Regions from separate parts of the Priestia sp. SRI_019 genome, predicted to be linked through region 2. Evidence: riboswitches for the same ligand, from Rfam matches in the RefSeq annotation. Region 2 holds a riboswitch; each other region holds the start of a gene.
The links. A riboswitch is a leader RNA that binds a small molecule or an ion and turns the genes downstream of it on or off. The one in region 2 is predicted to bind cobalamin.
Positions count from the first base shown of each region.

Region 1 (10,875 bases), on a different contig from region 2:
AAGTCTGCTTCTGCTACAAAATGCCAACCCACATCACGTTCAATAGCACGCTGACCTTTATAACTTATTTTTTGATCTTTTTCCAAGTCATTAATTTTCATGAAAATGAGTTTAAATGTTTTGTCTCCAAGGTCAATATCTTCTACTTGCTTACAAATATCAGCAAGGTCATCTGATTCATACATAATATCTAATCGCTCTTTGATAAAAGGGCTTCTGCTTGGATCAAGTTTAACGGCACTTTTTATGATAGGTTTCTCAGTTTCAATGTCAAAAAGAGAGCGTCTCTCTAATTGACATAGTGAGAGTTCCTCTTCGCTGCATGCGTATGTGTAGATATACTGAGGCAGCTGCGTATGGTTATTCAATATTGTATCATCCTTTATCGTATCTAATTATCCTTCTTCTCAAACAATAGCGAGAAAAGAAGAGAAAAGCAACGAATTTAAATATATTTGGCCGTGAATACTAAATTGAAGCGCTACATAGTCCACTTATTTGACAAAACATGCTAAAATAACTGGTGATAACCTGCATGTGCTGCTGTCTATACAAAAGAACTGGATCAAGGTTTCTCAAAAATCATTTACACACTGCTGACATTTTGATGAATAGGAGAGGCTGCGTGATGTCTAAAAGTGATCATGAAAAGCAACAGATGAGTCGGGCTGATATGAAAAAAAAAGCCAAAACATCCTCGCAAAACCTTGTGATGAACGTACTCATTGCCATTGTATCTGTATGTATTTTAGCTCTTATTATAAATGTTTTTGTACTAATGAAATGAGCCGTTATGCTGCTCATTTCTTTTTAGTAGGTTCAGCTTTTATTGAAGCGTTTGAGGTCTCTTTCACTAGAGAGCACATTGTGAATAGCATATCTTTTTTTAACAAATGATAGTTGTGATATGATGAGGCAATAATATATTAGACAAAAAGCTGGAGGTTACTTAGTGTGCCATTACTTAGATTTGATGTAATAGAAGGAAGAGATGAAAAAGAGTTAAAAACATTACTAGACGCTGCTCACCGAGCGATGCTAGAAGCCTTTGGCGTCCCGGAGCGCGACCGTTATCAAATTGTACATCAGCATCCTGCTCATGAAATGATTATTGAAGATACAGGTCTTGGCTTTGAGAGAAGCAAGGATTTGGTTATTATAAGTGTAACGAGTAAACAGCGAACAGAAGAGCAAAAGCAAGCTCTTTACAGATTAATTGTAAAAGAGCTTGGAGAGAGCTGCGGCATTCAGCCAAACGACATTATGATTTCGATTGTTGAAAACGGTAATGCTGACTGGAGCTTTGGCATGGGAGAGGCTCAATTCTTAACTGGGAAATTATAAAACGGTTTATTATCTAGAGAAGCCCTTATTTCTAAGGGCTTTTTCTCATTTTGTCTATAAAAATATTATTCTCTTAGTCACATCTTACTCAAAATTAAATACAGACATCTGTCAAATGAATGATACAATAAGCTTATATGCCATTTTGAGTGGAAAAACCATAAAAGAGTTCGGCGTACTAATTTTAGAACAACAATAAATTTACATAAAGATGTAAAGATTTAAAGGTTAAAAGAGAAGTGTATAAAATCTGTAAAACAAAAGAACAGTTACGCGTTAAACATAGGAGTAAAAGGTTCTTCACGTGTTTTTTCGGATAATAAGAGAAAGTAATTTTGATCATTGAGGAGGAACTTAGAATGTTTGGATTTGATGCAGATGTATCGCCGTTAGTGCGAATTAAAGTAATTGGGGTTGGCGGTGGAGGAAATAACACCGTTAACCGTATGATTGAACACGGTGTCCAAGGAGTAGAATTTATCGCCGTTAATACGGATGCTCAGGCGCTTAACTTATCTAAAGCAGATGTGAAAATGCAGATTGGTGCGGCCTTAACGCGAGGATTAGGTGCAGGAGCTAATCCAGAAGTAGGAAGAGAAGCAGCCGAAGAAAGCAGAGAACAAATTCAAGAAGTACTGCAAGGCGCAGACATGGTATTCGTAACAGCTGGCATGGGCGGAGGAACCGGTACTGGAGCAGCTCCGGTTATTGCCCAAATTGCCCGTGAACTAAATGCTTTAACAATTGGAGTAGTCACTCGCCCGTTCAAGTTTGAAGGAAATAAACGTACGAAGCAAGCAGTAGGGGGTATTACTGCGATGAATGAATCGGTAGATACCCTTATTGTGATTCCAAACGACCGCTTGCTTGAAATTGTCGATAAAAAGACGCCTATGCTTGAAGCATTCCGTGAAGCAGATAATGTTCTTCGCCAAGGTATTCAAGGTATTTCAGATTTAATCGCTGTTCCGGGGCTGATTAACCTTGACTTTGCTGATGTAAAAACAATCATGTCTAATCAAGGATTTGCGCTTATGGGTATCGGACGAGCTTCCGGATCAGACCGGGCAATTGAAGCAGCAAAAAAAGCCATTTCTAGTCCGCTGCTAGATGCATCGATTGATGGAGCAAGAGGCGTGCTGTTGAACATTACGAGCGGCAGCAGCTTGAGTCTTTACGAAGTACAGGAAGCAGCAGATATTGTCACGTCTGCTTCTGATCAGGACTTAAATATGATTTTTGGATCTGTGATTAATGAAGATTTAAAGGACGAAATGATGGTAACCGTTATTGCCACTGGATTTGATGATGAAGATGTTTCACCATCAGCTTCTACTTCTAGAGTTTCAAGAGCACGCTACTAAATTAAATAACCAGCTTTTATGGTGGCAATTGTTTTTCAATTGCCTTAAAAGGGAATCCGGTGCAAATCCGGAGCGGTCCCGCCACTGTAACAAGGAGCCTTATGTCAAAAAGCCACTGTCTATTTAGAGACGGGAAGGCGGTATAAGGCAATGACTTGAAGCCAGGAGACCTGCCATAAATCTCAGCACACAATAACCTACGAGGATAGGGAGGTGTTTTGGCAGAATCAAAAATAAGATAAACAAGGGATACGTTTATCTGAATTTGTTGTGAAGACAAGCACTTCTTTTTAGAAGTGCTTTTTTTTGTATTAAAATAGAAGGTGGGAAAATCAATGATAAATAATAAAAAGCTCGTATCTATGATATTTCTTGTGTTACTTTGCCTCACTGCTTGCGCTCCTAATGAAGAGAGCATAAGTATAAAAGAAAGAAAGAAAACGGATAAAAGTGTGACGTTTTTATTTAATTTTACATCTGCAACGCTTGATCCTCATACCGACGATAATTATACAGCAGTTCGTGCGGGAGTAGGGGAGACGCTTGTTAAAATCAGCGACGATTTAAAAATAAAGCCTTGGCTTGCTGAAAAGTGGGAAACGAAAGATAACGGCCTTACATGGACATTTATGATAAGAAAGAACATCACGTTTCAAAATGGAAAAGCGCTGGATGCAAATGCTGTTAAGTCTTCTCTTCAAAGAACGATAGATCAAAGTTATGCGATGAAAAACGCTTTAAATATTAAAGAAATGAAATCGAACGGTCATGCGCTGACAATTACATTAAAAGAACCAATGCCTAAATTCCCTTCTGAGTTAGTGCATCCAAACACAGCTATTATAGATGTTGATGTTTCTAATATAGCTAAGAAGCCCATTGGTACAGGTCCATTTCACGTTTTGACTTTCGATCAAGGAAATCAAGTGAAGTTAGAAAGATATGAACATTATTGGAATGGAAAAGTGAAATTGAAAAATGCGATCTTTGCATTTAACGAAGATGCAAATGCGCGAGTTGCAGCTCTTCAGTCCGGGACAGCCGATATTATTTATCGGCCGCCTTTAGAAAGCTTGAGCACTTTACAAGCGAATTCGTCTTTCAAAGTAAGCGGAGTACCTAGTGTGCGTACTCATTTATTGCTTTATAACCAAACCAATGACGCATTAAAAGACGAAAATGTAAGAAAAGCTATCGATACCTTATTGAACCGAAAAGAAATTGTCAGCAGCATAATGAACAATCAAGCGGCAGCGGCTCGAGGTCCATTTTTATCTCAATTTCCTTTTGCTGATAATACTGCTAACGAGCAAAGAGGTATGACATCTGCTAAAAAATATTTAGAGAAAGCAGGCTATCAAATCAAAAATGACAAAGCAATCAAAAATGGAAAGCCACTATCGCTCTCTCTTGTCACATACAGCTCTCTGCCAGAACTGCCTTTAATTGCTCAGCTTATACAGTCTAATGCCAAAGAGTTAGGAATTTCTATTAAAATTCACCTAGTTGAAGATAGCGATGAATATGTAATGGCAAAAGATGATTGGGATTTAGCATTGTACAGCCTTATCACAGCACCTAGAGGGGATGCCAGCTATTATTTAAGCACGAACTATTTGCCGGGCGGTGGTTTAAATGCCAGTCGAATTAATGACGATACGCTAACAAAAATGATAGAACAGTTAAATTCAACCGTAGATGACGCAAAACGAAATCAGCTAGCCAAGCAAGCAACCGCTTTGATTAATAGAAAAATGCTGACATCATCGATTGTACATCCAAACATTGTTGTTGCTTATAATCAACAAGTGAAAAATTGGACAACAAATCCCAGTGAGTATTATATGCTGACTCAGCATTTAGACGTAACGCCGTAGTCAATATTGTTGTTCCTATAGGAAAACGAGAAAGTATACAATGATAGAAAAAAGGATGTGACAGTAAACGTGCAAGAAGTACAAATGTATCAAATTAAAGAAGTAACAGAAAAAGATGCGGAAGTGGTTCAGTTTGTCATGAATATACGGAATGAGCTATTTCCTATGCTGCAAAAAAATCAGCTTCCTGTAGATTTGCTTCATTTTAATGAACATTATGTTCAAGCGAAAGGCGCTGCTTTTTTTGCAGCTGTCACGGAAAATCAACAAGTAATTGGAACAATTGGTTTATACGCTTACGATGGAAGGTTTCATGCATTAAAAAAGCGATATGAACATAAAACTGCAGCTGAGATTGTAAAATGCTATGTCGATCCAGCGTACCGGCGTCTAGGCATTGGACAGCAGCTGTTAAAAGCAGTGGAACAATTTGCTCAAAATCATTTTTATGACACGTTGTATCTGCATACTCATCCTTTTTTACCGGGGGCTATCCCATTTTGGACTTCACAAGGTTTTATCGAAAGGCTTGCTGAACAGGAAGAGCCATGGAATACGCTGCACATGGACAGAAAAATACAACCAGTCGTAATGTAACAATATTATACAGTAATTACCATAGAATCTAGATAAGAGCTCATGCTATAATAAGCGTACTTACATTTATAGCCTGTAGGGCAAGTCCTTACAGAAAAGAACCACATTTCGAATTGGCTGAAACGTGGTTTTTTTCTATGAAAAACAAATAACAAAATATTTTTAAAAATATATATGAAATCGCTTTCAAAATAATGAAATATATTATATAATTACTAGTGTTGTGTTGTACTTTGTTAGTGTTAAATCAATATCCTACATGTGTGAGCCGATTGCCTTATGGTAGTCGGCTTCCTTTTTATGGTAAGATTCTATAAGGAAATTGCATTCGTTAAAATGGCTGTAATCGTCATGACAATAGTTGTCCCAAAGGCCCACTTGAAAAGAAACTTTTGATGCTCGCCGAAATCTACTTCAACCAGCCCAATCAGAATGAAAGTAGCGGGTACTAAAGGGGATAGAGGAAACCCAGTTGTGGAATGTCCCAATAAAGCTGCTCGTCCTATTTCTACAGGGTCTACACCAAAATTAGCTGCTGTATGGCTAATAACAGGTAAAATGCCAAAGTAATAAGCATCAGGTGAAAATACAAAGCTAAGAGGAAGGCTTGTTATTGCTACAACTAAGGGAAGGTGAGAGCCCAGCCATTCAGGAGTGAGGCTTACAATGGTATTAGCCATGGCATCCATCATTTTTGTTTCTGTAAAAACGCCTGTAAAGATTCCGGCTGCAAAAACCAACGTACTAACCATTACAAAGCTGTTTGCATGACTTAAGATTCTTTCCTGCTGTTCTTTTGGATGAGGAAAATTAACAAATAAAGCAATGGCAAAAGCAATAGCAAATAAAATTGGAATAGGGAGTATGTCTATGATCAAGAGAGTCATTAAGCACAGTGTCAATAAGGCATTAAACCAAAAGAGTCTAGGCGGCTTCCCAGGAATTTCATGAGCTGAAAGCTGTTCAGCAAAAGCCATTGATGCACCTTTTAAATGAATGGTTCCTAAGCGCGCTTTTTCTCTCTTTCCGAGTAAGTATGCTGAAAATAAAGTCCACATCAATCCCGCTGTCATAGCTGGAATAAGAGGATTAAATAGATCTGATACTTCTAATTGTAAACTTGCTGCGGCTCTTACGAGAGGACCTCCCCAAGGAATCATAGTCATAACACCTGCGCTTAAACTAATAACACAAGCCAGTATTAGTCGGTTCATTCCCAGTTTTGTGTACAAAGGGAGCAAGGCGGAAACTGTAATTAAAAATGTAGAAGAGCCGTCTCCGTCCAAGCCAACAAGCATTGTAATAACGGCAGTTGCCATTACGACTTTTAAGGGATCGCCTTTCACAATGTTTAGGATACGAGAAATCATAGGATCAAATAAACCGACGTCAATCATTAGTCCAAAATATAAAATAGCAAAAACGATCATAATGGCTGTAGGAGCTACTTTTAAAATACCATTCATCATCATATCGCCCATATCAGCACTAAAACCTCCAATTACACCAAAGAGGATAGCGACAAAAATAAAAGCAACAACCACGGACAAGCGTTTACTAATGACAAGAAATAGAAAAGTCGCAATCATTCCAAACCCTAACAAAGAAAGCACTATCCATCACCTCTTAAAAAAGTTAGAAAATTCTATTAATTTATATTATAGCATTAGAATTAATGTTAAAGTTTGGTATTTTTAAATAAGGTAGCTTCAACCTAAAACTAAAAACTAAAAAAGCCGCCTTGTAGGCGACTGGTTTAAGCTAGATCAGCTGTTATGGACTGCTTTTGAAGGTGATCAGACAGCAGGCTGTAAGCAATAATTTTCTTTTTATGCTGTTTTACGACGTCGACATGATCGTGATAACTGTATACGCATAATCGAACATCGTTTTTTCCTTTTTTCGTATCGATAACCAGTGGAGTTTCACTGTCTTCTAGGTGTTTATAATAGTCCTTATTTCCTTCATGGACATAATATTGTTTTAAAAATGTTGCTTTATTAAAATAATCAATCACTTGCATTTTGTCTTTGCCTTCTAAATGTTTCCCATCAACTGTGACAGTAACGCTTTGGTCATCAAGTGTTGGGTGTAATTGAAATTTAGTCATAAGCCATTTGACCACTGGAGTTGGAAGACACGTTATTAATATTTTGAGTGCACTTACAAGAATGATGGAAAGTAATACAATCCACGTCATAGTTAATCATCTCCGCTATAGTTTAAATGAAATAAGATTACATACTTATTTTACCACAGAGAACATGATTGCTTTTTGTACATTATGTGAACCTTCCTCAGTGAAAAGATGTATATGAAATACGTTTATTTATGCACATTTAGGGAAATATAAAATTATAACAAATACTACATATAAAAAAAGGAGAAAACATTATGTTGTGGACGATTATTGGACTTTTATTTATTTTTTGGTTATTAGGATTAGTTTTTCATATTGGCGGCGGCATCATTCACATTCTTCTTGTCATTGCAGTGATTGTGCTAATCGTAAAACTTGTGAAACGAATTTAGATATAAAAGGCCTTTCCTTAGGGAAAGGCCTTTTATATGGAGAGACTATAAAAACAAGACGTATTTTGATATAAAAAATCATATGCTTCCGTTACAGAAACTCCTTTGAGACGTGCTATTTCCTCAACGGACTGATGTATCATTGATGGAACCGTTGTGTGGTTTTGAAAAGGTCCTTCAAATGGCCACGGACCATCTGTTTCGACCATCAAGTAGTCAAGAGGGTATTCCATAGCAAGCGCTTGGGTTTTAGGCTTATATACAATATCGGGTGTAACTGAAATATAGTAACCGTTGTTTTTCATTCGTTCAACGGTTTTTTTAGCTCCTTTGAACCAGTGGAAGTGAGCTTTAGACACAGAATGTTTTTCTAATAAGTCGCATACGATCTCAGCATCTTCATATACAGCGTGAAGAACTAACGGTTTCCCCCATTTTTTTGAATGAACAATAAAAGCTTCAAGCAGCTCCAAATAGGGCTCTAGAGAAAGAGTATAGGTCTGACTTAAGTAATAAGGTAGACCAACCTCCCCAACAGCTATCATTTCTTCATTGTTTTGATCAATCCAGGCAAACAGTTCCGCTAATTCATTTGAAGAAGGAAGCATTTGTTCAGGATGAAATCCGTAGGCGGGTTTCACACAGGAATACAATTGGCCGATTTTTTGATTAAGTTGGCAAGACTGTAATGTGGAAGATACAGAAATAAGCGCTTGTAACGAAGGATCCTGCTCAATTATGTCTTTCCAGATTTTCGGTTCATATTGATCGAGATGAATATGAGAGTCAATAATTCGTTTCATAAATACTGCTCCTCCCAGCCTATTGTATTTAAAAATAATACGTAAGAAAATGTATGCTTCTGTTAGGCCTCCACTTTATTTCTTATTTGTTTTTTGTTCCCCCATTTAGTAATAGATGAAAACGTATAAACAATAAGAGCTAACCAAATAAAACTAAAAGCAATAACATGAGCTTTTGTTAGCGATTCATGGTACAGAATCACTCCTGCTAGCAGAGATAAGGTTGGTGAAATATATTGAAGAATACCAAGCATTGATAATGATACTTTTTTAGCACTTTTTGTGAATAATAAGAGTGGTAGAGCTGTGACCATTCCACTTCCGATTAATAAAAGACTTGTTGAAAAAGAATCAAAAAACTGCAGGTGTGATTGAAACGTGAGGTAGCTTATGTATGCTAATGCAATAGGGGAGACGACCATCGTTTCAAGAGTTAATCCAATTGTTGAATCAGCTTTAATCTTTTTCTTTGCCAAACCATATAATCCGAAAGTAAGAGCTAAACTAAGTGAAATCCAAGGAACCACACCATAATGAAGACTGAGTGTTAATACCCCGATCGCTGCTAGTATAAAGGCAAAAATTTGAGCCCCGCTTAATCTCTCTTTTAAGACAATAACACCTAATAAAACACTTGTTAGGGGATTAATATATTGTCCAAGGCTCGCTTCTACTATTTTTCCATCAATGACAGCCCACATAAAAATGCCCCAATTTGTACTAATAAGTACAGACGCAGTAAAAAGGGACCAGAATAAGGATGGTTTTTTCATTATTTCTTTTACAAACGTAATGTATGTACGCCATTTCTTTGTTATCAATAAAAGAGTAAGCATAAAAATAAAAGACCAAAAAACGCGCTGAGCTAAAATCTCCCCCGGTGCTACGTGGTGAACCAGCTTCCAATAAATTGGCGTGAGCCCCCACATAAGATAAGAAAGGACTGCATACGTTACACCATCTTTGTCATGATTTAAGTTCATTTAAAACCTTCTTTCTAACATGAGATAAATTTGGTAATAAGAGTGATAGATTAACATAAAAAAGCAGCATAAACGATTATATCACAGAGAAAAACGATTCTTCACATGTTGAATGGCTCAAAAAAGCGCTATGCGCAAGGTTATTGCTTTCCCATGTCTAAAATAAAATCAAATTGCATGTTTCTAACAAGGTAAGTGCTTACACAAGTGTGCATGATAAGCGCTCCTTCAGCTTATATTCAAGTGGTTATGAAAAACAGTTGATTTCCCCATTAGAAACTGTCAAGCTTAAGAAAGAAAAAAATCTTAAAGGAAAGAATATATAGGTGACGAATATGATCGAAATAAAAGTGTCTGCGATAAGCGACGGAGAATTTAATAGAGGTGTATTTGCTAAGCAAGATATTAAAAAAGGAACGCTTATTCACGAAGCTCCTGTTATCGCTTATCCTAATAAAGAGCATGATTTTATTGAGAAAACAACACTAGCGGATTATGCTTTTGAATATGGAGTGAATCATACGGCTATTCTTTTGGGATACGGTATGCTGTTTAATCACTCGTATACACCCAATGCTACGTATGAAATTAATTTTGACAATCATACCTTTGATTTTTATGCATATACGGATATCCAAGCAGGAGAAGAAATTCTCATCAACTATAATGGAGATGAAGATGATCAAGAGCTCCTTTGGTTTGATCGTGAAGATGAAGAAGAAGAACAAAAGTAAAAAGGTAAGCCCATCGAAAATCGATGGGCTTTTTATTATGCTTTTTTATCTGGATACATAGTCGAATTCAAACGGATGAATTGGTAAATATGCGTAATAATAACTTTTAAAACGGCATATCCAGGGACAGCTAAAATGATACCGATGATTCCGAATAAGTTTCCGGCGGTTAGAATGACAAAAATGACTGTAATCGGGTGAATGTCTAGGCTTCTTCCCATAATTTGGGGAGATATTACTTTACCTTCAAGCAATTGAACAACTGCCCAGACAATGGCTAGTTTTACAAGCATGAAAGGAGAGGTAATAAACGCAATAATAATGGCTGGGATAATGGCGATAATAGGACCAAGGTAAGGCACAACGTTGGTTACCATGGCGATAATCGCTAGAAGTAATGCATAATCTAACCCAATAATCAGATAGCCAATGAAAAGCAGTACACCTATACAAATCGCAACAAAAATTTGCCCGCGAATATATGCGCTTAATGCGTGGTTCATGTCGGCTAAAATGAATTTAGCTTCAGAACGAGAGCGGTTTGGAAGCAGTTTTACAATGTAATTAGGTAAATTTTTCCCATCTTTTAATAAGTAAAAAAGAATAAAGGGTAAAACGGCAACCGATAATATAATTTCTGT
Region 1 is NZ_JBYCZN010000006.1:28,108-38,982, forward strand. Features, by position in the region: gene AC2YJL_RS23710 (TRM11 family SAM-dependent methyltransferase) at 1-368, opposite strand, end outside; gene AC2YJL_RS23715 (hypothetical protein) at 629-787, shown strand; gene AC2YJL_RS23720 (tautomerase family protein) at 955-1,344, shown strand; gene ftsZ (cell division protein FtsZ) at 1,704-2,708, shown strand; cobalamin riboswitch at 2,711-2,900, shown strand; gene nikA (nickel ABC transporter substrate-binding protein) at 3,044-4,585, shown strand; gene AC2YJL_RS23735 (GNAT family N-acetyltransferase) at 4,655-5,182, shown strand; gene AC2YJL_RS23740 (CitMHS family transporter) at 5,494-6,795, opposite strand; gene AC2YJL_RS23745 (YfmQ family protein) at 6,939-7,382, opposite strand; gene AC2YJL_RS23750 (lmo0937 family membrane protein) at 7,577-7,714, shown strand; gene AC2YJL_RS23755 (TatD family hydrolase) at 7,747-8,517, opposite strand; gene rarD (EamA family transporter RarD) at 8,580-9,500, opposite strand; gene AC2YJL_RS23765 (SET domain-containing protein) at 9,836-10,234, shown strand; gene AC2YJL_RS23770 (AI-2E family transporter) at 10,270-10,875, opposite strand, start outside.
Region 1: it holds a riboswitch for cobalamin, as region 2 does, so the genes downstream of both, nikA (nickel ABC transporter substrate-binding protein) here and AC2YJL_RS09270 (cobyric acid synthase) in region 2, are expected to answer to the same signal.

Region 2 (10,875 bases):
CCAAAAGTACCGTATCACAATACATTAACAAGCGGTATGAATATATGGGCGAAGAAACACGAAAGAAAATTAAAGAAGCGATTGATACACTCGGCTATCAGCCCAACTATCTAGCAAGGAGCTTAAAACAAAAGCGAACGTCGATGATTGGGATTATTGTCGCGAATATTATGCACAGGTTTTCTACTGAAGTCATTCGTGCAATTGAAGACTATTGCCATTCACAAGATATACATGCCATCATCTGTAACGCAGATGATGACCCTGATAAAGAAAAGAAATATATTAATATGTTAAAAGCCAAGCAAGTAGATGGCCTTATTTTATTTCCAACAGGAGCCAATACTTCTCTTTATGAGCAGATGATCAAAGAAGAATATCCGGTTGTTATTATGGACCGTAAAATTCATGATGTAAAAGGGAAAATTCCATCCGTAGTGGCAAACAATCAAGAAGCCACAAAACAGGCTATTTTGCATCTCCTCGAGCTTGGACATAAGCATATAGCGATCATTACAGAACCATTAACTATTACACCCCGGATTGAACGTGTAGAAGGGTACAAAGAAGCGTTAACATCAGCCAATATGCCTGTAAATGAATCCATGATTATCAACTGCAAAAAAGCGGACATGCAAAAAGCGCTTAAGAAGCTATTTGCAGCCGATAATCCGCCGACAGCGCTGCTTGCTGGAAACGATTTAGTATTCATTGAAGTGCAGAAATTTATTAAACAACACGGATTTAATATCCCAAATGATTTATCTTTAATTGTTTATGATAATATTCCTTACGCAGATGTAGCAACGCCTGCCGTTACGACGATTTCGCAGCCCGCTTTTGATATGGGAACAAAAGCAGCAGATTTACTTATTAAACAAATTTTGAAAGAAAAGATAGCTTATGAAGAGTACCAGTATGAGTGTGAATTAATTATTCGAGAAACAACTTTGTCGCATTAAGCTGAAAAGAGCGCCCATGGCGTGCTCTTTTTAGCTCATCAAAATATTAGTTTTTTTTACGTTATCACTAAACCGGTTTAGTAGAAAGTGAGGAGAAAAAATATGAAGATACAATTAGCATTAGATCGCGTCACAATTGAAGAAGCTATCATCCTTGCCAAGCTGGCAGAACCCTCCGTTGATTGGATTGAAGTAGGTACATCTCTTATAAAAGAGTATGGAATTGAAAGTATTTATAAAATCAAACAGGCATTTCCGCACAAGACGATTGTAGCAGATATTAAAACGATTGATAACGCAGAGTATGAATTTACCATGTGCTATCAAGCAGGAGCAGATATAGCAACAGTCATGGGCGTATCACCTTTACCTACGATAGAGACTTGCGCAAATGTCAGCGAAAAATGGAATAAAAAAATGATGGTGGATTTATTAAACACGTCAAGCAGTTCGCAAAAACAAGTAGGTATTTATAGAAACGCTATTTTTTGCCATCATATCAGCAAAGACGAGCAAGAAAAAGAAGGAAAATCGCTGAGTCAAATAAATTTGCGGCAATATTTTCATTCAGGTGCCCAAATAGCAGTAGCAGGAGGAATTAATCCAGCCTCAGCAGCATCATTAATTCAAATGAAAGCGAACGTCGCAATTATTGGATCAGCGATTACAAAAAGTGCGGATGTGGCAAAGGCATCTGCTGAATTTCAAGACTTATTTATGAGCAGGGGGAACGTATAATGACAAAAACACAAACGATTTTAGACGAAATTACGGCCGTAATGAATCACATAAAAGAACCGCAAATAGAAGAAGTAGCGTTTTCACTTTACCAAGCGAAACGAATTTTTGTTATAGGCGAAGGCCGCTCTGGGCTAATGGGCAAATCATTTGCGATGAGACTGATGCATTTAGGTGCGACAGTATATGTTGTAGGGGAGACTATTACTCCTTCGATTGCAGCAGGTGACGTGTTGGTGGCTGTATCTGGTTCAGGAAAAACACAGCAAGTGGTGAGTGTAGCTAAAAAGGCCAAAGAAGTAGGATGTTCCGTTATCGGCATTTCAGCTAGTACAGAATCACCGTTAACTGCTCATACTGATGAGCTGCTGCATATTCCTGCTGCAACCAAATACCGAAGCGAAAATGAAGCAGCTTCCATTCAGCCACTTGGCTCGTTATTTGATCAATGTGCTCACGTTGTATTTGATACCATTTGTTTAGAATACGGGAATTTGAACCACACGGATCATGAACAGGCGTTTAAGCAGCACAGCAATTTAGAATAAGAGGAAAGAGGCTAGAAAAAAGTAGGTTATTTAAAAGAAAATCCGAACGATGAATCGAGATTCTTGATGGAGAATCACATTCGTTCGGATTTTTTCATTGGTATTGGTGAGCGTAGGTTTCATGTGTGTAGTTGTTTCTAGCTGTTGATTGAATCGATATAGTTATATCTCAATCTCTTTTGATACAGGCAAGTCTAAGTCTAAGCGTTTACTTCAGTTTTGTTTATTGCGAGTATATTACTTTGCTTCAAAGTAAATAACAGCATTTTTATGCTGAAATTGCTATAATATACAAGCCGGTACATATACTAAGGCGACTGAAAATAAAGGAGTTTTGATTAATGACAAAAATAAAATTAATTTCACATAACGATTTAGACGGGGTAAGTCCAGCACTATTGGGTCGGTTAGCGTTTGGCGACGACAACTTTGATTACAGCACGGTAAGCATTGGCCGCATCAATGACATAGTGACGCATTTTATTGAAGAAGAAAACGATGGAGACACAGCTTTATACATAACGGATATTAGCGTAAATGAGGAAGTAGCGGAAAAATTAAATGAACTGGTAAAAAAAGGTCAACAAATCACTCTTATTGACCATCATATCTCTGCTCTTCCACTAGCTGAGAAATACGATTGGGTTCATGTTATTGCAGAAGATGAAAACGGTAAAAAGACGGCAGCTACATCTCTTTTCTACGACTACTTAGTGCGCCACGACATGCTTCAAAAAACGGCGTTGCTTGATGAATACGTAGAACTTGTACGCTTATTCGATACGTGGGACTGGTTCCACGAAAATAACTTGAAAGCAAAGCGCCTTAATCACCTATATTACCTAATCCCGCATGAAGAATTTAAAGAAACCATTCTAGAAACGCTTCGTGAATCGTACCATACTGAACATCAAGAATTTACGTTTACGGACAAACACGAAATTTTACTAGAAGCAGAAGAAAAAAAGATTGAAAAATACATTTATGACAAACAAAAACAAATCATAAAAGAAAGGGTTGAAATTGATAACACAGCCTACAATGCAGGAATTGTATTCGCAGATACATATCAGTCTGAACTAGGAAATGCACTGTGTCTAGAAAACGAAGATATCGACTTTTCCGTTATGGTGGACATGGGACGCCAAAAGATTGGCTTCCGTGCAGTAAAAGACGAAATCAACTTAGCAGAAATTGTTGGGCATCTTGGAGGAGGAGGTCATCCAAAAGCTTCTGGATGCAAGTTAACGGCTGAAACATTTGCTCTTTTCGTCACGGATCACTTGTTTAAAGACGAAGAAAAAAGTGAATAAAGCGTATAAGGAGGAGATGCTATGTCGTTTAAAGATTTAGTTGTTGTTGTTACCGGAGCTGCGAACGGAATAGGTAAAGAGGTATCCCGCGCATACGCGAAACAAGGAGCAAAAGTGGTATTGGCAGATGTGGACGAAACCGAAGGAGAGCGTCACGCAGAAGCTATTCAAAGACAAGGCGGAGAAGCAATTTTTGTAAAAACAGACGTCCGAAAAGAAGGCGACATTTTAAATCTCGTTGAAAAAACGGTCAGTACTTATGGGACGATACATATTTTGATTAATAATGCAGGCGTTTCCCGCTGGAAATCACCGTATGAGCTAACCATTGATGAATGGGATGACATTATCAATACGAACCTGCGCAGCGTGTTTCTATCCTCTCGCGAAGCAGCTAAGGTGATGAGAAAAAACGAAAGCGGAGGCTCCATTGTAAACTTAGCTTCTACAAGAGCTACAATGTCTGAACCTCACACAGAAGCTTATGCTGCTACAAAAGGAGGAATCGTTGCTTTAACTCATGCACTTGCCATTTCACTTGGTGATGACAACATCACAGTAAATGCTATTTCTCCAGGATGGATTGAGACATCTGACTACGATGGCCTTCGTGAAATCGATCATACGCAGCATCCGTCTAATCGGGTGGGAACGCCAGCCGATATCTCAAAAGCGTGTATGTACTTAACAAACGTTGAAAATGATTTTGTAACAGGAGCTAACCTCGTAGTAGACGGGGGAATGACGCGAAAGATGATTTATGAACATTAAGCATCTATAAAAAAAAGGCTAAGACAAAAGTATTTTAGACGAAGTGAAAAAATGAACCATTGATCAAATTTTTGATTAGTGGTTCATTTTTTTGTTACGGTAAACGTAGGTTTCACCTGTTTCGTTCCTTCTAGCAGTTGATTGAAGGGCACGACGAAGACTCCGGCGGAAAAAGCGGTTCAGCTCATATATCCCATTTGTTCATTTTAGATTGGATTCATTTCGTTATGTCTCAACCTCTTTTGATAATCAACAGAAGAAATAATAATTTTTCTGTTGACAGATAATAATAATCATTGTAAAGTAAGTTACATAAAGTAATTAAATTTCAATTAATATTTTTTTAGTTTAATATCTCGAATTAGAGATATAAGAATTCATTATATCTTGTTTATCTCCTTTTATCAGGGGGAAGGGTATAAACATGCAATTTAAGCTTAAAAAAACAAACAATTAGGAGTGTGGAAAATGGGTTTTTTAGATAAATTATTTGATAAATCAAGTGATCAACAACAGGTTGGAAAAGATTTTTATGAAGCAATTAAAAACCGACGTTCTATTTATGCAATTGATAAAAATGTAAAAATATCAGAAGAAAAAATTGAAGAAATTATTAATTTTTCGGTAAAACATACTCCTTCATCATTTAATTCTCAAAGCGCACGTGTAGTTGTTTTATTTGGTGAACAGCATGATAAAGTATGGGATATTACGAGAGAAACGCTTCGTAAAATTGTTCCAGCTGAAAATTTTTCAGATACGGATCAAAAAATGAACTTATTCGGAAGCGGCTATGGAACAGTTCTTTTCTTTGAAGATCAAGAAGTAATTGAAGGATTGCAAAAGCAGTTCGCATCTTATAGCGAAAACTTCCCGGTTTGGTCTAACCAATCATCAGGCATGCTGCAGCATGTGATCTGGACAGCACTTGAGCTAGAAGGCCTAGGAGCAACTTTACAACATTACAATCCATTGATTGACGATGAAGTAAAAGCAACTTGGAATATTCCAAGCTCATGGAAATTAATTACTCAAATGCCATTTGGTAATCCTGTGTCACCTGCGGGAGAAAAAGAATTTCAACCGCTAACTGAACGTGTAAAAGTATTTAAATAAGCAAAAAAAGGCACGGACAAAATTATTTTATTTGAAGCAAAATCCGAACGATTCATCGTTCGGGTTTTTTTATTGGGATGGCAAGCGTAGGTTTTGCGTATGTAGCTGCTTCTAGCGGTTGATCTCGTTATGCCTCAGCCCTTTTGTTATGATAAATAGTTTGAATATTCTTTTATGTTTAATCTAAGAAAAATGCGGTTAAATAGGAGGAGTAGTCCTCAAATCTTCGGTGGAATTTATGCGCTATACATAAGCAATTCAATGATGTTTTACAAAAAAATAAATTTTTTAACTTGGTTTTTTAGAGAATATTTGTTAACATATCCACTTGTGAGGTCTTAGTAAGAGGAGGATGATGTAAAGAATCCCATATCGGACGCAAGGGCGTAGATATGTGGAGTGGGAATTTTAAAGGAGGATTTTATGTCTGATCAAGGAAATCAAGGAAAATTTAAAAAATCAATATCGTTACTTGACCTAACGTTAATTGGGATGGGAGCTATTTTTGGTTCCGCCTGGTTATTTGCGGTTAGTAACGTAGCGTCAAAGGCTGGTCCAGCCGGAAGTTTTTCGTGGCTGATTGGCGGAGTCATTATTTTACTTATCGGCTTAGTGTATGCTGAACTTGGAGCAGCGCTGCCGCGTACCGGTGGAATTATCCGTTATCCGGTTTATTCACATGGTCATTTAGTAGGTTACTTAATTTCATTCATTACCATTATTGCTTATACAAGTTTAATTGCCATTGAGGTAACAGCTGTACGTCAGTATGTTGCTGTATGGATTCCTGGTCTAACTAAACATGGTTCTGAATCGCCTACAACGATTGGATGGCTATTCCAGTTCGCGTTATTAACACTATTTTTTATCATTAACTACGTAAGTGTAAAAGCATTTGCTAAGTCAAATGTCATTATATCTGTGTTTAAATATGCGGTTCCTCTTACAATTATCGTCGTGTTAGCTTATCACTTCAAATCAGCTAACTTTACAACTGGCGATTTTGCTCCGTTTGGTTTTAATGGTATTCAAGCAGCCATTTCAACAGGTGGCGTTATGTTTGCTTACTTAGGACTTCACCCTATTGTTTCGGTAGCCAGTGAAGTTAAAAATCCGCAGCGTAATATTCCAATCGCGCTCATTATCTGTATTGTACTTTCAGCGATTATTTACACAGCACTGCAAGTATTGTTCATCGGTAACATCCCGGCTGATATGCTATCAGGAGGATGGGGAACAATTCAAGAGCAATTCTCTTTACCATTTAAAGATATTGCACTTATTTTAGGCCTTGGCTGGTTAGTAACGCTTGTTATTTTTGATGCTATTTTATCACCAGGCGGTAACGGAAACATCTTTATGAATACAACTTCTCGTCTAGTTTATGCTTGGTCTCGTAATGGAACACTATTTAAACGTTTCTCAAAAGTAGATAAGAAAACAGGAATTCCACGTGCGTCACTATGGCTATCATTTGGAATGTCCGTATTCTGGACACTGCCATTTCCTTCTTGGGAAGCGCTAGTAAACGTATGTTCAGTAGCACTTATTCTGTCTTATGCTATCGCACCAATTTCAGCTGCAGCATTCAGAGTAAATGCAAAAGATCTTAAAAAACCTTTCAAATTAAAAGGCATGAGCATTATTGCTCCTGTTTCATTTATCTTCTGTTCATACATCGTATACTGGTCAGGATGGACAACAATTTCTTGGCTGCTAGGATCACAGCTTCTAATGGTTGTTATCTACGTAGCGTTTAAGAAATACGTACCAACTGACGTTGTGAAATTTGCACAGCAGCTTAAATCTGCTTGGTGGCTAGTTGCTTATTATATTATTATGCTTGTTATCTCTTATCTAGGTTCATTTGGTGGAGGACAAGGTGTGTTAAGCAACCCACTTGACTTAATTTTAATTGCTCTTGTTTCACTCGGTATTTTCTACTGGGCGAAATACACAGGTTTACCAAAAGCAGTTATCGATACAGATGATTAATAAAAAACACGGCATGAATTCATGCCGTGTTTTTCGTTTGTATAGGCGTGTACTCTATTTATTTATCAAACAGCCATGTTTTTAATATAGCAGCATACTCACGAAAGTAGGCTTGAAGTTTAATTGAATTTGGTGTCTTTGCGCCTAAAGGATAAACATCAAAACCTTGGCGCTTTGCAATAATAGAAGCGCGAAACAGATGAAAATCACTGCTAACAAGCACGATTCGTTTATCTGGAATATCAACTTTCTTTTTGGTGAAAGTAAAATTCTCAAAAGTAGAGGTTGACTGACCCTCTTTTATAATTCGATTCTTTTTAATTCCTGCTTTTCGTAGAAAACGGTAGGCTGCCTCTGCTTCAGAAATTTCTTCATCGGATCCTTTTCCACCCGTTACGATAACTTTTGTTTGTTTATGAGTCTTTAAATAAGATAAAGCCGTTTTTGCTCGTTCTTTTAAACTAGGAGACATTTGATCTCCATCTACTTTCGAACCTAAAATAAGCACATAATCTGCTTTTTGCGGAACAGGCTGATGAGCGGTTTGATACATACAAAAAGACATGATTACAGCATAAAGAACAAGCAAACTAATAAAGATATAAATGATTTTTTTCTTCAACTACGAGCACCTTCCTAGCTATTTCATAAGATGTTTGGAAAATAATTGTTATTATAGCATAAGAGACCCAAATAAGTATAAACACAGTAATATATAATAATAGAAGAAAATCGTTATTGTGAATGGTTATAAAATTCGTTACAATAAAGAATAAATGATTTTAAAAGTGCCTCTAAGGAGGATAATAGGGAAATCGGTGAGAATCCGGTGCAGCCCCCGCTACTGTAAATGTGGATGAACCTGCAAAGACCCACTAGTCAAACTAGGAAGGATGCAGAAGTAAAATGAAGCATAAGCCAGGAGACCTGCTTTTAAAAACCCCTTATTTTTCGGTGGGAGAAATAAGTCAAGACAATGTGTTAATGAGCGCATGACCAAACCTTGACTTTTACAGTTAAGGTTTTTTTATGTGATAGGGAGTGGGAAAAGTGAAAAAAGGAAAACCTCTTATGATTCAAGGAACGCACTCAGACGCTGGAAAAAGCATGATTGCTACAGCGTTTTGCCGTATTTTTAAAGAAGACGGCTATCAAACTGCACCGTTTAAATCGCAAAATATGGCGCTTAATTCATACATTACAATGGATGGAAAAGAAATTGGAAGAGCGCAAGGAATTCAGGCAGAAGCGGCTGGAGTCGAAGCAACAACCAATATGAACCCTATTTTGATTAAACCAACTCGTGATCATGAATCTCAAATTGTCGTTCATGGAAAGCCGCTTCGTAATATGTTTGCTTTTCAGTATCGGCAAGAATTTTTTAATGAAGGTTTGAACGTTATCACGGAGTCTTATAAAGAGCTTGCCAATCATTATGATCGAATTGTGATTGAAGGTGCTGGAAGTCCTGCTGAAGTGAATTTGAACGATCGTGAACTGGTAAATATGCGCGTAGCAAAGATAGCCCAAGCCCCTGTTGTGTTAGTAGGAGACATTGATAAAGGAGGGGTTTTTGCGAGTTTAGTGGGTACTCTTCAATTGCTCCCAGATGAACATAAGCCTAGAGTGATTGGGGTGTTAATCAATAAATTCCGAGGAGACTTAGAGCTTTTAAAACCGGGGCTAAAGTGGTTTGAAGAATACACGGGAGTTCCGGTACTAGGAGTGATTCCTTATATGCATGACGTGGAAATTGACGCTGAAGATTCGTTATCACTCAGAAATTACTCAACGCTTGTGAACCCGTTAAAAGAAATCGATATTGCGGTTATCTCGTATCCTCGCATCTCAAATTTTACAGACATCGATCCTTTAAGCTTAGAAGAAGACTGTCACGTGAGGCTTGTAACCAAGCCATCACAACTAGGTACGCCTGATTTAATTGTTTTACCAGGAAGCAAAAATACGATTGAAGATGCGCAGTTTTTACAAGAAAGCGGCCTGGCTCTAGCCATTAATCAAGTCTTGAACGCAACGAACGCTCACGTTATTGGCATCTGCGGGGGATATCAAATGTTAGGCGAGACGATTACGGACCCCGATGCAGTAGAGTCCCGGATTGAATCTATTAAAGGGCTGGGTTTGCTTCCAGTGGAAACCGTTATGACAACCAGCAAAAAAACAGAAAGAGTTTCTGGATATGTTCAGTTAGAGAGTGAGAAGGTTTCGATTGAAGGCTATGAAATTCATATGGGAAAGACGGTTTCTCAAAGTTTGACGGAAGCCTTTGCGGTGGTAGATGATCAAAAAGAAGGAACGGTTAAAGAAAACATCATTGGCACGTATGTTCATGATGTGTTTCATAACGATGCTTTGCGCAGAGCTTTGCTTAATCAAATTCGTAAACATAAAAAATTGCCACCTATTACGGATACATTCAACAGCCGTCTGCAAAAAGAGGAGTCTTTTTCAAAAGCAGCAGCATATGTGAGAGAAGCTGTAGATATGGAAAAGCTGTATCATTTAATAGACAACTATAAAAGCCCGGAGCAAGCACAAAAAGTATAGCTTGTAGAGGCTTTCGCTTGTTTTTTTACCGAGAACTTTAGTACGCTGTGCTACGTTGCCTAGTTCAACAGTCTAGCACTCGCAACAAATAAAAGATGATTGTTTCCAACTTAATGCATGGTGGAAGCATCGTTTATGGACAGGAAAATGAATGGTTAATGTAATGTAAAACATCACGCCTCGTTTCCTAGAGGAGCTGAAAGTATTGATTTTTAAACGTATTTTTTTTAACAAAGCATCTATTTTATACATAGTCAGTTTATTTATTGTATGTACTTCGGTAATTATGGGCGTATTTATTGGTACAGTTTCGTTAACCGTAGGAGATACAATCAAAATTATTATTGGCCACCTTACCGGGCTATCCTTATATCACGGTCCGGAAAATATGGATTTAATCATTTGGCAAATTCGTTTTCCAAGAGTACTGGTGGCATTTTTAGTAGGAGCTTCGCTTTCAATAGCAGGGGCTGCCTTTCAAGGGCTATTAAGAAACTCTCTTGCCGATCCTTATACGATCGGGGTTTCCTCAGGTGCAACCCTTGGCTCTGTCATGGCAATTTATTTTCATTGGAGTATTTTTGGTTTGTCTATCTTCACGCTGCCGGTAGTCGGGATTGTATCTGGTTTTATTACCCTTCTTTTAGTTTTTGGTATTACGAAGCTCGCAAGCGGCAATTTGGCCAATGAAACCATCATCTTAGCAGGGATTATTTTATCATCCTTTATGAGCGCGCTTATTTCATTAATTGTGGCTCTTTCTCCTGAAGAAGATGTAAGGCAGGTTTTATATTGGCTAATGGGAAGCGTATCAATGAGAGGATGGGCTCATATTCAAATTTTAGGGCCGTTCTTTTTAGTCGG
Region 2 is NZ_JBYCZN010000001.1:1,689,861-1,700,735, forward strand. Features, by position in the region: gene AC2YJL_RS09230 (LacI family DNA-binding transcriptional regulator) at 1-962, shown strand, start outside; gene hxlA (3-hexulose-6-phosphate synthase) at 1,065-1,700, shown strand; gene hxlB (6-phospho-3-hexuloisomerase) at 1,700-2,248, shown strand; gene AC2YJL_RS09245 (DHH family phosphoesterase) at 2,590-3,561, shown strand; gene AC2YJL_RS09250 (SDR family oxidoreductase) at 3,583-4,332, shown strand; gene AC2YJL_RS09255 (nitroreductase family protein) at 4,801-5,448, shown strand; gene AC2YJL_RS09260 (APC family permease) at 5,872-7,443, shown strand; gene AC2YJL_RS09265 (YdcF family protein) at 7,502-8,065, opposite strand; cobalamin riboswitch at 8,213-8,392, shown strand; gene AC2YJL_RS09270 (cobyric acid synthase) at 8,485-10,011, shown strand; gene AC2YJL_RS09275 (FecCD family ABC transporter permease) at 10,217-10,875, shown strand, end outside.

Region 3 (10,875 bases), on a different contig from region 2:
TTCAAGCGGAAGCTATAAAGTATACATACGGTGACTTTCCCGTCTCCGTTTTTATTTCTTTACGGCAGACAAAAAAGCGCATATCTAAAGATATCCGCTTTTTTGTCCGTTAAGCTGAGCGCCCTTTAAAGAATTTCGGCTGATGAGAACTCATGAACTTAGTTTTAGATAAAATGAACATAACCGATCCGCCCCAAATGAACAAAAAGGCAATCATCTCTACGCTAGAAAACGGTTCATGATACACGAATACCCCTAATAAAAGCGTCATGGTAGGAGCAATGTACTGTAAAAAACCGACCATCGATAGCGGAATAAGCGGCGCTCCTTTAGCAAAATACAGTAGTGGCATAGCTGTAGCGACACCGCCGCCAATTAAAAGAGCGCTCAGATCAAGCGACTGAAGAGAAAAACTTGAAGATCCTTTCACTAAAAGAAAAATAAAATAAATAACCGCAATAGGTGCAACCATCATCGTTTCAATCGTTAATCCTACTTTTGCTTCTAATTGAATCGTCTTTTTTACAAGACCGTACAAACCAAAGCTAAACGCTAAGCTTAATGATACCCATGGGATATGCCCGTATGTAACTGTCATAACGATAACACCTATAGCAGCCAATCCAACAGAAGCACCCTGCCAAAAATTAAGCTTCTCTTTTAAAACGACTATACCAAGCAAAATACTAACGAGCGGGTTGATGTAGTAACCTAAACTTGTTTCAATAATATGATTATGGTTAACCGCCCAAATGTAAACGAACCAGTTGATGCTGATCAGCACTGAAGCCACAAATAAAATGACCGCTTGTTTCGTATTACGAAATAATAAACCAAGCATCTTCTTTAAAGCACTCATTTGCTTTGTCACAAGCAAAAGTAAAAGCATAAAAACAAATGACCATATGACACGGTGAGCGAGTATTTCATTCGCATTCACTTCGCCAAGAAGCTTCCAGTAAAGCGGAAAAAGCCCCCACATAACGTAAGCGCTGGCTGTATAAACAATACCTGCTCGTTTAGAATCTTGATTCATTTCTCAACCTCTTTTCTTTATCTCTCTGTCTCTTATCATTATAGATGCATTTACCTCTTTTTTATAGCTTTATTTTGCCTATCGAAATAGCTCATAAAAAAAACGATCGCTTTTAGCTCGACCGTTTTTTATACCTTATTTTTTAGGCTGTTTAAATACTTTAGCACTGCGAATATACTCTACATCCTGTACATTTTCTCGCGCGTTAGCGATTCGAGCCGCAGCAAAAAAATAATCGGATAAACGATTTAAATACTGAAGCACCGCCACATTAATTTTATGCTCACGCTGCACGCCAACAACAAGCCGTTCTGCGCGGCGTGTAATCGTCCGGCAAATATGAAGCGTTGTTGCTGCAGGTGTGCCTCCAGGTAAAATAAAACGCTCAATGGCCGGCGCTTCTGACATATAGACATCAATGCGTTTTTCAAGTACTGATATCATGTCGTTTGTTACTTTGTACGGATGATCATCTTTTGCAAATGCTAAATCACTTCCACAGTCAAAAAGCTCATGTTGAATCGTAATTAGCTCTTCTTTTACATCTTTTAATGCTGCTTCATCCAGCTGATAAATTGCTTGACCTACAAAGCCATTTAGCTCATCAATCGTACCGTATGCTTCCACTCGAATATCGTCTTTATTTACTCGTCCTCCAATTAAGCTTGTCTGCCCTTTGTCCCCTGTTTTTGTGTAAATGTTCATTGTATTTCCTCCTTCAATCGATTAGCAATTCCGTACCAAATGTGATCTACTTTCCGGGCATGCGCTGCTAAATACTGATACGCATACCCGCACTCATCTCTCCACTGCCGCTCTGTTGGATCTAAAGGAACAATCCCTCTGCCGACTTCAGTTCCAATCACTATCAACTGTTCCCATACACCGCTGTCTCTCCACTTCTGTATCAACTTTTCAACAACAAGGTGCGGAGACTCCAGCTCGCTATGTATTAATTCCTTAACATAGTGCTCAAATCCTTCTAGCACTATGTAACTTTCTTCGAACTCAAGCGCTGGTAAAACAGGGTCTTCATACAAACAATGCCATTTTACCGACTCACTGGCATAATGCTGCTTCACCCATTTTCTTTTGCCGGTAAATGCACCGCCGAATACGAAATGCATGCTCTTCTCTCCTTTGCCTGTTTGTATGTACACGCTACTGAAAAACCTTCTCCATAAGAAAAAGAAACATCCCAAAGCGACGCTGTCTGTTTAAAATGGGATGCAAGTAAACGCAGTGGTCCGCCGTGCGAAACAATAGCAATGTGACGCAAATGCCGACTGGCCGCCAAATCGACCGCTTCTTCCCACGCTCCCCAAACTCGGTTTGAAAAGCTTGAGAAGCTTTCACCCTTCGGAGGCGTATGTTCTGTCCAGTGATCAATCCAATTTCTATACGCCCGTATGTTTTTTAAATCTTCATACGTCTTCTCTTCCCAATCTCCAAAATGCAGCTCACGCCAATTTTTACTTTTAACCACCTGAGATTTTGGAAAAACAACTGCACTTGTTTCTAGCGCTCTTTTTAAGTCACTGGAAATAACGAGCTGAGGTTCTAGAAAAAGCTCTTTTAATTCATTTTTCCCTTCTGTACTTAAAGACGGATCACTCCACCCTATATATTTTTTCTGTTGATTTTCAAGCGTCATGCCGTGACGAATACATGTGATAACCAAAGAATTATCCATAAAAACGTTTCTCCTCCTTCAATGGTTGCCCCTATAACATCTCCTGTTACGCCCCCAAACTGCGAACGATAAAACCGTATCCACAGCCATAAAAAACCGGCAAAGAAAAGAATAATGAATTTATTGTCCATAAAAACAGCGAAAATAGCAACTAAGAATAGGCTCATGACGATAAATACATAAATAGACCGTTTGGTGACTCCTTTTTGAAAATAAGCAGCCAGACCCGTATCTTTAGCGGGCTTATCTCTCATCAACAAAAAGGCTGCTCCAATTCTTGGAAGGGTAAAGACAACTAAGCATGCCCAAATTGATAAAGAAGAAAGAGACGCTAATTCATAGATCGCACTAAAACGCAGCAGCAGAAGAACCATAAGAGAAAGAATAGCAAAAGACCCAACGTGCGGATCACTTAAAATCTGCAGTTTTTTTTCCTTTGACTGATGAGAAAAATACGCATCGCTTACGTCCATCCAGCCGTCTAAATGAAGACCACCCGTTAAGATAAGCGGTAAAAGCAAAACTAAAATACTATCAACAATCGTAGTGATAGGTGAAGATTGAAGCAGCTGTAAAAAGCTATAAAGCATCAAGCCTAGTAACATACCAATCCACGGCAGCACAAAAAGTGAGCGTGCCGTTCTTTTTTCAGTCCATTGAACCGTTTTAGCCAGCGGTAAAATCGTAAAAAACTGGAGAGAAATTCGTAGTATGGCTATCCATTCTTTCATATATCTACACATTCCTTTCCTTTTTTAAAACGATAAATTCCCGCTTCTACACAAATAGCCACATCTGCTTTTTCTACAATATACTGATGTAATTTCCCTAACATCTTCATATAGCTATATGTGGGCTCCTCTAATACGCCCGCTTCAAACAGTTCATTAGATACTAGCACAACCGTCTGAGACTGCGCAAACAGCTTATCGAGCGCTTTGATCATATGACGAAAAACCTCTTGTTTGCCCTCTTTTGTTTGCCACCTTTTTTCTGTTAAAAAAAGCTCATTGGCAAGCCAGTTCGTGACACAATCCAAAAGTATAGCATCATCACTTTGAAGATTTGGCAGAATTTGTTGTAAATCTACAGACTGTTCGATCGTTACCCAAGGCGTGTTCGCTGCTTGGCGTTCTGTTTGATGAAGCTGGATACGTTTTTGCATTTCCTTATCTGTTTGCCTGCTTGTGGCAATATAAACAGCGCGCTTTGTACAAAAAGTTTGAACCATATTCTCCGCTGCACGTGATTTTCCACTTCGAACGCCTCCGCTAATAAAGATGATCATATTTCATCAAGTCCTTGTTTGATTACGTTAAGTAAATAGTCATTTTCTTCTTTCGTTTTCACAGCCAAACGGATATAGCGTCCATTTAAAAATGGGAAGTTTTCAGTATGCCGGGCTACCACACCGTGGCTTGCTAAATAGCCAAGCCATTCACGCGTTTTAATAGAAGACGGAACGCTGCAAAGATAATAGTTTGTTTGAGAAGGAGAAACCAAAAGCCCCCATTCCTCTAGTTGACTCAAGATTCGTTTTCGTTCTTGTTTAATATAATGTACGGTGTTTTTCACAAAATCTTTTTCATCTACACATATCATCCCTACTTGCTGCGACAATCCATTTACACTCCAAGGAGGCTGTTTTTTAGACATCTCGCTAATGATTTTTTCATTTGCCAAAATATAGCCAAGGCGAAGCCCGGCAATATTAAACATCTTCGTCATAGAACGCACAATAATGATATGTTCATAATCCAGAATAAGAGAATCAAATGAAGGCTGATGTTCGACAAAATCAACAAATGCCTCATCAATCATTAAGTATGTACCATGATGAGCAGCAGCTTTTACTACTTTCATCCATTCCTCATGACTATACATAACGCCTGTTGGGTTGTTTGGATGACAAATCCAAAGTACTTTTATATCCGGAAGGATGCTCATAATTAACTCTATATCCCAGCTCCAGCCGTTTTCTTCAGCTAAAGGAATGTACGTCACTTCACATCCATAAGCTTTACTTGCCTGTTCATATTCAACGAAAGTCGGCTGTACAATCCCTGCTTTCTCTCCTGAAAATAACGAAGCAATAAGGAAAAACGCTTCAGCGGCGCCATTTGTAGGCAGCACTTGAGCAGCTGAAACATCATGATGAGCTGCTAGTTTATTTTTCAGCTCTGTTACTTGAGGGTCAGGATAGCTAAACGCAGCATCCTTGAATTCGTTCCACTTTTCGTGAAGCACAGGGGGAGCCCCTAAAGGATTTGTGTTCACACTAAAGTCTTTTATGTGTGACAAATTCTCGGTCCCTATTGCTTTTAAAAAGACAGTAGGATTAGCTCCATGTGTAGGTAATAGCACTAATAACTCCTCCTAACAAAAGATATAATAACCACGTAGCATAGACCGTCCTTTTCATAATGAAAACAGCTTGTTCAATATGACCGGCTTGCAGAGGAATGAACGGTTCGCCCATTTTTGCACGATTAGATTCTATGCCTTTGTATGTATTAAGTCCGCCGAGTTGAATACCTAAAAGAGCAGCTACTGCACTTTCCCCGTATCCGCTATTTGGACTTGGATGCTTCTTAGCATCACGTTTAATCAAACTCGTTACATGCCCAAGAGAATACTGGCTTTTTGCTACATTAACAGCCGTCATCACCACTGCAGTTAACCGACTTGGAATATAGTTTAATACGTCATCGGTTTTTGCACTAAAGTAGCCGAACAGAAAGTAGCGGTCATTTTTGTACCCAACCATCGAATCACATGTGTTAATAGCCCGGTAAAAAAACGCTAGGGCTCCTCCTCCTATAAATGCATAAAAAAGCGGAGCTGTAATACCATCACTTGTATTTTCAGCCACGGTCTCTACCGTGGCTCTGGCAATTTCTCCTTCTGACAAACGATCTGTATCTCGTCCCACAATCATGCTTACTTCATATCTAGCTTTCTCCATATCTCCTAGCTGAAGCGGCTTTTGTACCTTATAAGCAGCTTCGCTTAAAGAACGAGTGGATATAGTAGTCGCAATCATTACGCCCTCTACTAAAACACCTGCTATAAAATGAACTTCGTATAAAGCATGAAGGAACAAAAAGGGAACAACTCCTGCGAGCACAGCCATACTTATCACAAGAAGCAATCCTTTGAATCGTTTTCCTGCACCTTTATTTAATCTGGAATCCATCCAATAAATCCATTTGCCAAACCAGCGAACGGGATGCGGCCAATTTTCAGGGTCGCCTATAATTCGGTCAATTAGTAAAGCAATCGTCATGGCCGTCATGTGTGCAATTATCGCTTGTGTAATACTCACTTCTTCACCTCTTTCCCTTAAGTCCCTGCTCTAAGCTTATTTTCACCAGCTTGGCTACCGCTTGCCCTAAAGCGGTCATAGAGCCTGCATATTCATATAATGGTCCTTGCTGAGACGCTGCAACTGAGATGCTGTCCGTAGATGTTCCCGTAGCAATCGTCTTTGTAGCCGGATCTATGACACCCAGCTGTGACAGCGTTTTTGTTTTAGCTTCTGTGGCCGCAACAAAAAGCTGTAAAAACGCTGCATCCGTAAGCGTACCTTCCACGAAAAAAAACATATTAATTGTACCGGGAGAGGAATAGAACGGGACAGCTTCGTCAGCTATAATATCTACTGCGTTTCCTACTCCAGCCGTTATCACGGAAGCTACTCTTACTCCGTAGCCTTCATAACAGTAAACCGCTCTTTCTTTTAACCAAACGGCTGTCATCAACCCTACGATTTGCTCATGGCGCACATTTTCTTTCATCAAATATTGCTCATACTCCAAAGAAGGAGTATCTGAATAATAGTCTTTGTGAACAAATCGATTGTAAAAGGTGTCCGTTTCCGTAATGCCTGTTCCTAAAACCCCTGAGCTGTATGTTTTATAAGAAGTCTCGGTTTTCATGATTAAAAGCTCAGGCCGTTCTTCAATTTTAAGATGTGAAAAGGGACCAATCCCCTTTTCAATTCGAACTGGAATATGGTCCCTCTTCTTATTTATTGTACACCTCAGGGTATACTGCTTTTGCTAAGTCCTCTAAGCCATCTACAATACGAGGTCCTAAGCGGTTGATTTTGTTTTGATCAACCTTCTCGATGTTACCCTCTTTTACAGCAGTCATGCTGCTCCAAGCGGGACGCTTCATAATCTCATTTTTGTCTGCATCATACGTTGCGATAATAACGTCAGGGTTTAACTTAACAACTTGCTCTTCAGAAAACTTAACCCAACCCTTTTCACTAGCCGCTACGTTATCAGCACCGATCATAGTAAGCATTTCGTTCATGAACGTACCTTTTCCTGTTGTATAAATCTCAGGAGCTCCTGATACCTCTATCCATACTTTTTTACGATCTTCTTTTGAAATCGTTTTTGCTTTTTTCTCAATTGAAGCTACTTTTTCTTTCATGTCTTTAATTGTTTGATTAGCTTCTTTTGTTTTACCCGTTAATTTACCGATTTGGGTAATAGAATCATAAACCGTATCAAACGTTGTTGAATCTTTTACAACAAATACCGGAATCCCCGCACTTTCAATTTGTTTAAATACTTCATCCGAAACGCCCATACTTGAAGCGTGTGCCAGCACTAAATCAGGATTTAAAGCAATAACTTTTTCTGCATTAACGTTCATATCTCCTACCTGCGCTTTTTTCTTTACGCTTTTAGGATAATCATCGTTGCTTGTGACACCTACTAATTCTTTTTCAAGGCCAAGGGCATATACAATCTCCGTATTACTTGGCATTAGTGAAACAATTTTCTTAGGCTGTTTTTTCAACGTAATTTCTTTATCACGCGCGTCTTTTACCTTCACAGGAAATGCAGCTTGTGACGTTTGTGCTGTATCTTGCTTCGTTTTTTTATCACTGTTGCTTTGGCTGCCTGCACCGCATGCAGCAAGTACGATGACTAACAGTGCAATAATGGAATACGAAAGCCATTTTTTCATCTAAATACTCCCCCTATATATTGTTCATTGTGAATACGAAACCTCCACGTTAAAGAAAAAGCAAATGATCATGCAAAAAGCAGCGCTATCCCGTTTTTCCGCTTTGACTATGTATACTGCTCGCAGGCAGCTTCAAAATAAAAAAGCTTTACTTTCAATTGAAAGCAAAGCAGGTAACGTCAAGATAAGCAGGAAAAGAATCCGTTCACTATACTTGATATGTATGTTCATTACCCTGCTTCACCCTTCCTCGAAGGTTTCACAGTTAACAATAAGGCAGGTCTCCTGACTTACGCACAAAGCGCTTACAGTGGCGGGACCGCGCTGGCTTTTCACCAGACTTCCCTTTTCACTCAATCTTTAAATTGAGACCTTATTGCTTTACGATTATTCACTTGTCCTAGTATACCCCACTCATGGAAAAATGGAAATAGCCATTCTCACAAAAAAAAGCTGCAAGAATGCTCTCGCAGCTTAGGGAATTAAAGAGTTGCTAAAAATTCACGGACCGCTTCAGGCGTTTTAGCATTTGCACTGTGCAAGTGTGCAATTTTTTCACCGTTTTTATATACAAGAAGAGAAGGAATACCCATTACATTGTTTTCAGCAGAAAGTTCTTCAAACTCATCCTTGTCAATTTTAAACCATGCTTTATCTGTATTTTCGTCAACGATTTCATCAATGAACATATCCAAACGTTTGCAATCAGGACACCACGTTGTCGTAAAAATCCCAACGCTTAGTGTTTCGTTCTTAATTTGTTCGCGAAATTGTTTTTCTTCCGTAAATTGTTTCATTGTGTTACCTCCAGCATCTATTCGTTCCTTCTCCCTATTCTATGGTAAGAAGTCTGACTTCATTATAAACGATTTTTTTATCGTTGTGCTAATGTTTCAGCTTATTTAGACCATAACGGTTTTAGACGTAAAAAAATGCTAGCTTAAAAAAGCTAACATTTCGAAATCACAGAATGTTGTGTCTATTATCAGCTAAACCATTTAGGCGGCATGTTTCGGTTCCAATAAATTTTCCCTAAATCATAATGCTTCTGAAAATTATCTGCAGCCGCATGATAGTGAAAATTAAACCAGTATCCATCTTTTGGAGGATTTTCACGCCGTACATGAAATCGTATTAAGTCCTGACCGGTTTCCCGGTCATATACATGGAAAATCTTTTCACCGTAGCCAGCAGCAGGATGCTCGCTTATCTCGAGATTCTGAATCGACTGTTCACGCTCAGTGCCAATGTCGGTCAGCACTTCTTCAATTTTAGGTAACACTGCTTGACGAAATTCATCTTCAATGACAGGTCCAATTTTTGTTCCGAATTTTTCCACTGACTGTTTTTCAGCTGATTCCATTGCATACGTAACAAATGATGAAACGTCTTCATATTTTGGTTCTTCATATGGCAAATGAATATCTTCTATAACAGCTGTGACAGGAGTTGTTTCTCTTACATACCCTGCTTTATGTTGCTTGTCCGCTTTTGCATCATCAACGTATAAATATTCTGGTGGAGTGACAAGCCCAAATGTAAATACTGTAATAAATACAATTAGCATTCTTTTTATCCATCTAGGCATTCGTATCTTTCCTTTCTCATCTTTTCCCATATGGTCTTTTCATATCGTAAAATTCATTGTTATAACTCACTAGGTATTGTAACATACTTATTAATTTTTTACCTATATTTGCTTATTCATTTATGCTGCCTACGGGCATTCGACGACTTTTTAGTTAGCACCTTCCTTCTTCTGTTTGAGCTTGTCACACCGAGCGGAAACCTATACAAGATATTCCTTTTTTGCTGGATGCTTAAACACAAAAGTATTTTTATGTTCAAAAATATATCATACTTTTATGAACTTTAGATGAAATTCATAAAAAAAACTTCCAAAACTTTTTAATCCCTAAAAGGTTTTGGAAGTCTTTTCAATGATCGGGATTCATTTTACTTTTTTGTTTATTATTGTATATCAATTGTCCCGTAATGAAATTTTGATGTTTTTCGTTTTTGTACGGTAAATCCATGTTCTTCAAAACGAGTGCTTTTCCAATGATCTTTTAGCACGATCTTTTGTTTGGCTACTCTTTTTGCTTCTTGTATAGCCATTGGCGTCAGCGTAGTATAAAGTGCTATTGCTTTAATACCGTTAATTCCATTCGATTCATCAATTTGCTCTTGAAACATAGGATCAAAGTAGACAACATCAAAAGAATTATCTTCACAACAAGCCAAAAACGCTTCAAAATTTTGATGAACCACGTTTATACGCTTCATTGCATCGTTCAACTCTTGTACGTCACTTTCCCAATTTAAAAGCCCTTGTTTGACTAAATAAGCTACATAGCGGTTGCCTTCTAGTCCGACAACTTTCCCGCTTTCCCCTACCGCTGCGCTCGCCATCATACTATCCGATGCAAGACCAAGTGTACAGTCAAGCACGCTCATTCCTTTTTCTAAACCAGCAGCTTCAATAAACGGATCACGTTCTCCCCGCAGCCATCTCTTCACTCTAAACATAGCGGAGTTTGGATGAAAAAAAATAGGTTCCTCTTCGTTTTGAACGTGCAACTCTACTCTATTCTTACCGACAACCAGCACATCTGCAGCTTGAAGATTCTGAAGATCTGCAACGGATTTCTTCTCTCTTACTACAAAAGGTATACTTAAATCAGCGGCTACTTGTTTGGCTTTTACAATCATCTGTTCATTTGTTCGACCAGCAGTCGTAACAATCACTTTCATAACTCCCCCTACACTGTTTGGCTATTTACATAAAGAAAAAGGATGCCGATAGACATCCTTTTTCTTATAAAGTATATGCGATTTTTCTCTAAAAATCTATATACTAGATGTGACAAAAGCAGGACATTTTATGAACAGTGCTGCTTAAAGCCATTTAAAATGTTTTCAAAAATAACTTCTAACGGCTGACCTTCAATTTCATGTCGAGGAATAAAATGAACGACTTCTTTTCCTTTTAAAAGCGCCATAGACGGTGATGAAGGCTCAATGTCCCCAAAATATTCACGCATTTTAGCTGTTGCTTCCTTATCTTGGCCAGCAAAAACAGTTACCACTTGATCTGGTTTTTGCTCAGACTGTAAGTACGCTTGCGTTGCTGCAGGACGTGCTAAACCAGCAGCGCATC
Region 3 is NZ_JBYCZN010000002.1:790,496-801,370, forward strand. Features, by position in the region: gene AC2YJL_RS14340 (MerR family transcriptional regulator) at 1-18, shown strand, start outside; gene rarD (EamA family transporter RarD) at 110-1,036, opposite strand; gene AC2YJL_RS14350 (cob(I)yrinic acid a,c-diamide adenosyltransferase) at 1,172-1,741, opposite strand; gene AC2YJL_RS14355 (bifunctional adenosylcobinamide kinase/adenosylcobinamide-phosphate guanylyltransferase) at 1,738-2,163, opposite strand; gene AC2YJL_RS14360 (histidine phosphatase family protein) at 2,115-2,729, opposite strand; gene cobS (adenosylcobinamide-GDP ribazoletransferase) at 2,687-3,460, opposite strand; gene AC2YJL_RS14370 (bifunctional adenosylcobinamide kinase/adenosylcobinamide-phosphate guanylyltransferase) at 3,457-4,017, opposite strand; gene cobD (threonine-phosphate decarboxylase CobD) at 4,014-5,093, opposite strand; gene cbiB (adenosylcobinamide-phosphate synthase CbiB) at 5,068-6,054, opposite strand; gene AC2YJL_RS14385 (adenosylcobinamide amidohydrolase) at 6,059-6,775, opposite strand; gene AC2YJL_RS14390 (ABC transporter substrate-binding protein) at 6,756-7,715, opposite strand; cobalamin riboswitch at 7,974-8,106, opposite strand; gene AC2YJL_RS14395 (thioredoxin family protein) at 8,198-8,512, opposite strand; gene AC2YJL_RS14400 (YpjP family protein) at 8,701-9,303, opposite strand; gene AC2YJL_RS14405 (class I SAM-dependent methyltransferase) at 9,687-10,463, opposite strand; gene AC2YJL_RS14410 (BrxA/BrxB family bacilliredoxin) at 10,598-10,875, opposite strand, start outside.
Region 3: it holds a riboswitch for cobalamin, as region 2 does, so the genes downstream of both, AC2YJL_RS14390 (ABC transporter substrate-binding protein) here and AC2YJL_RS09270 (cobyric acid synthase) in region 2, are expected to answer to the same signal.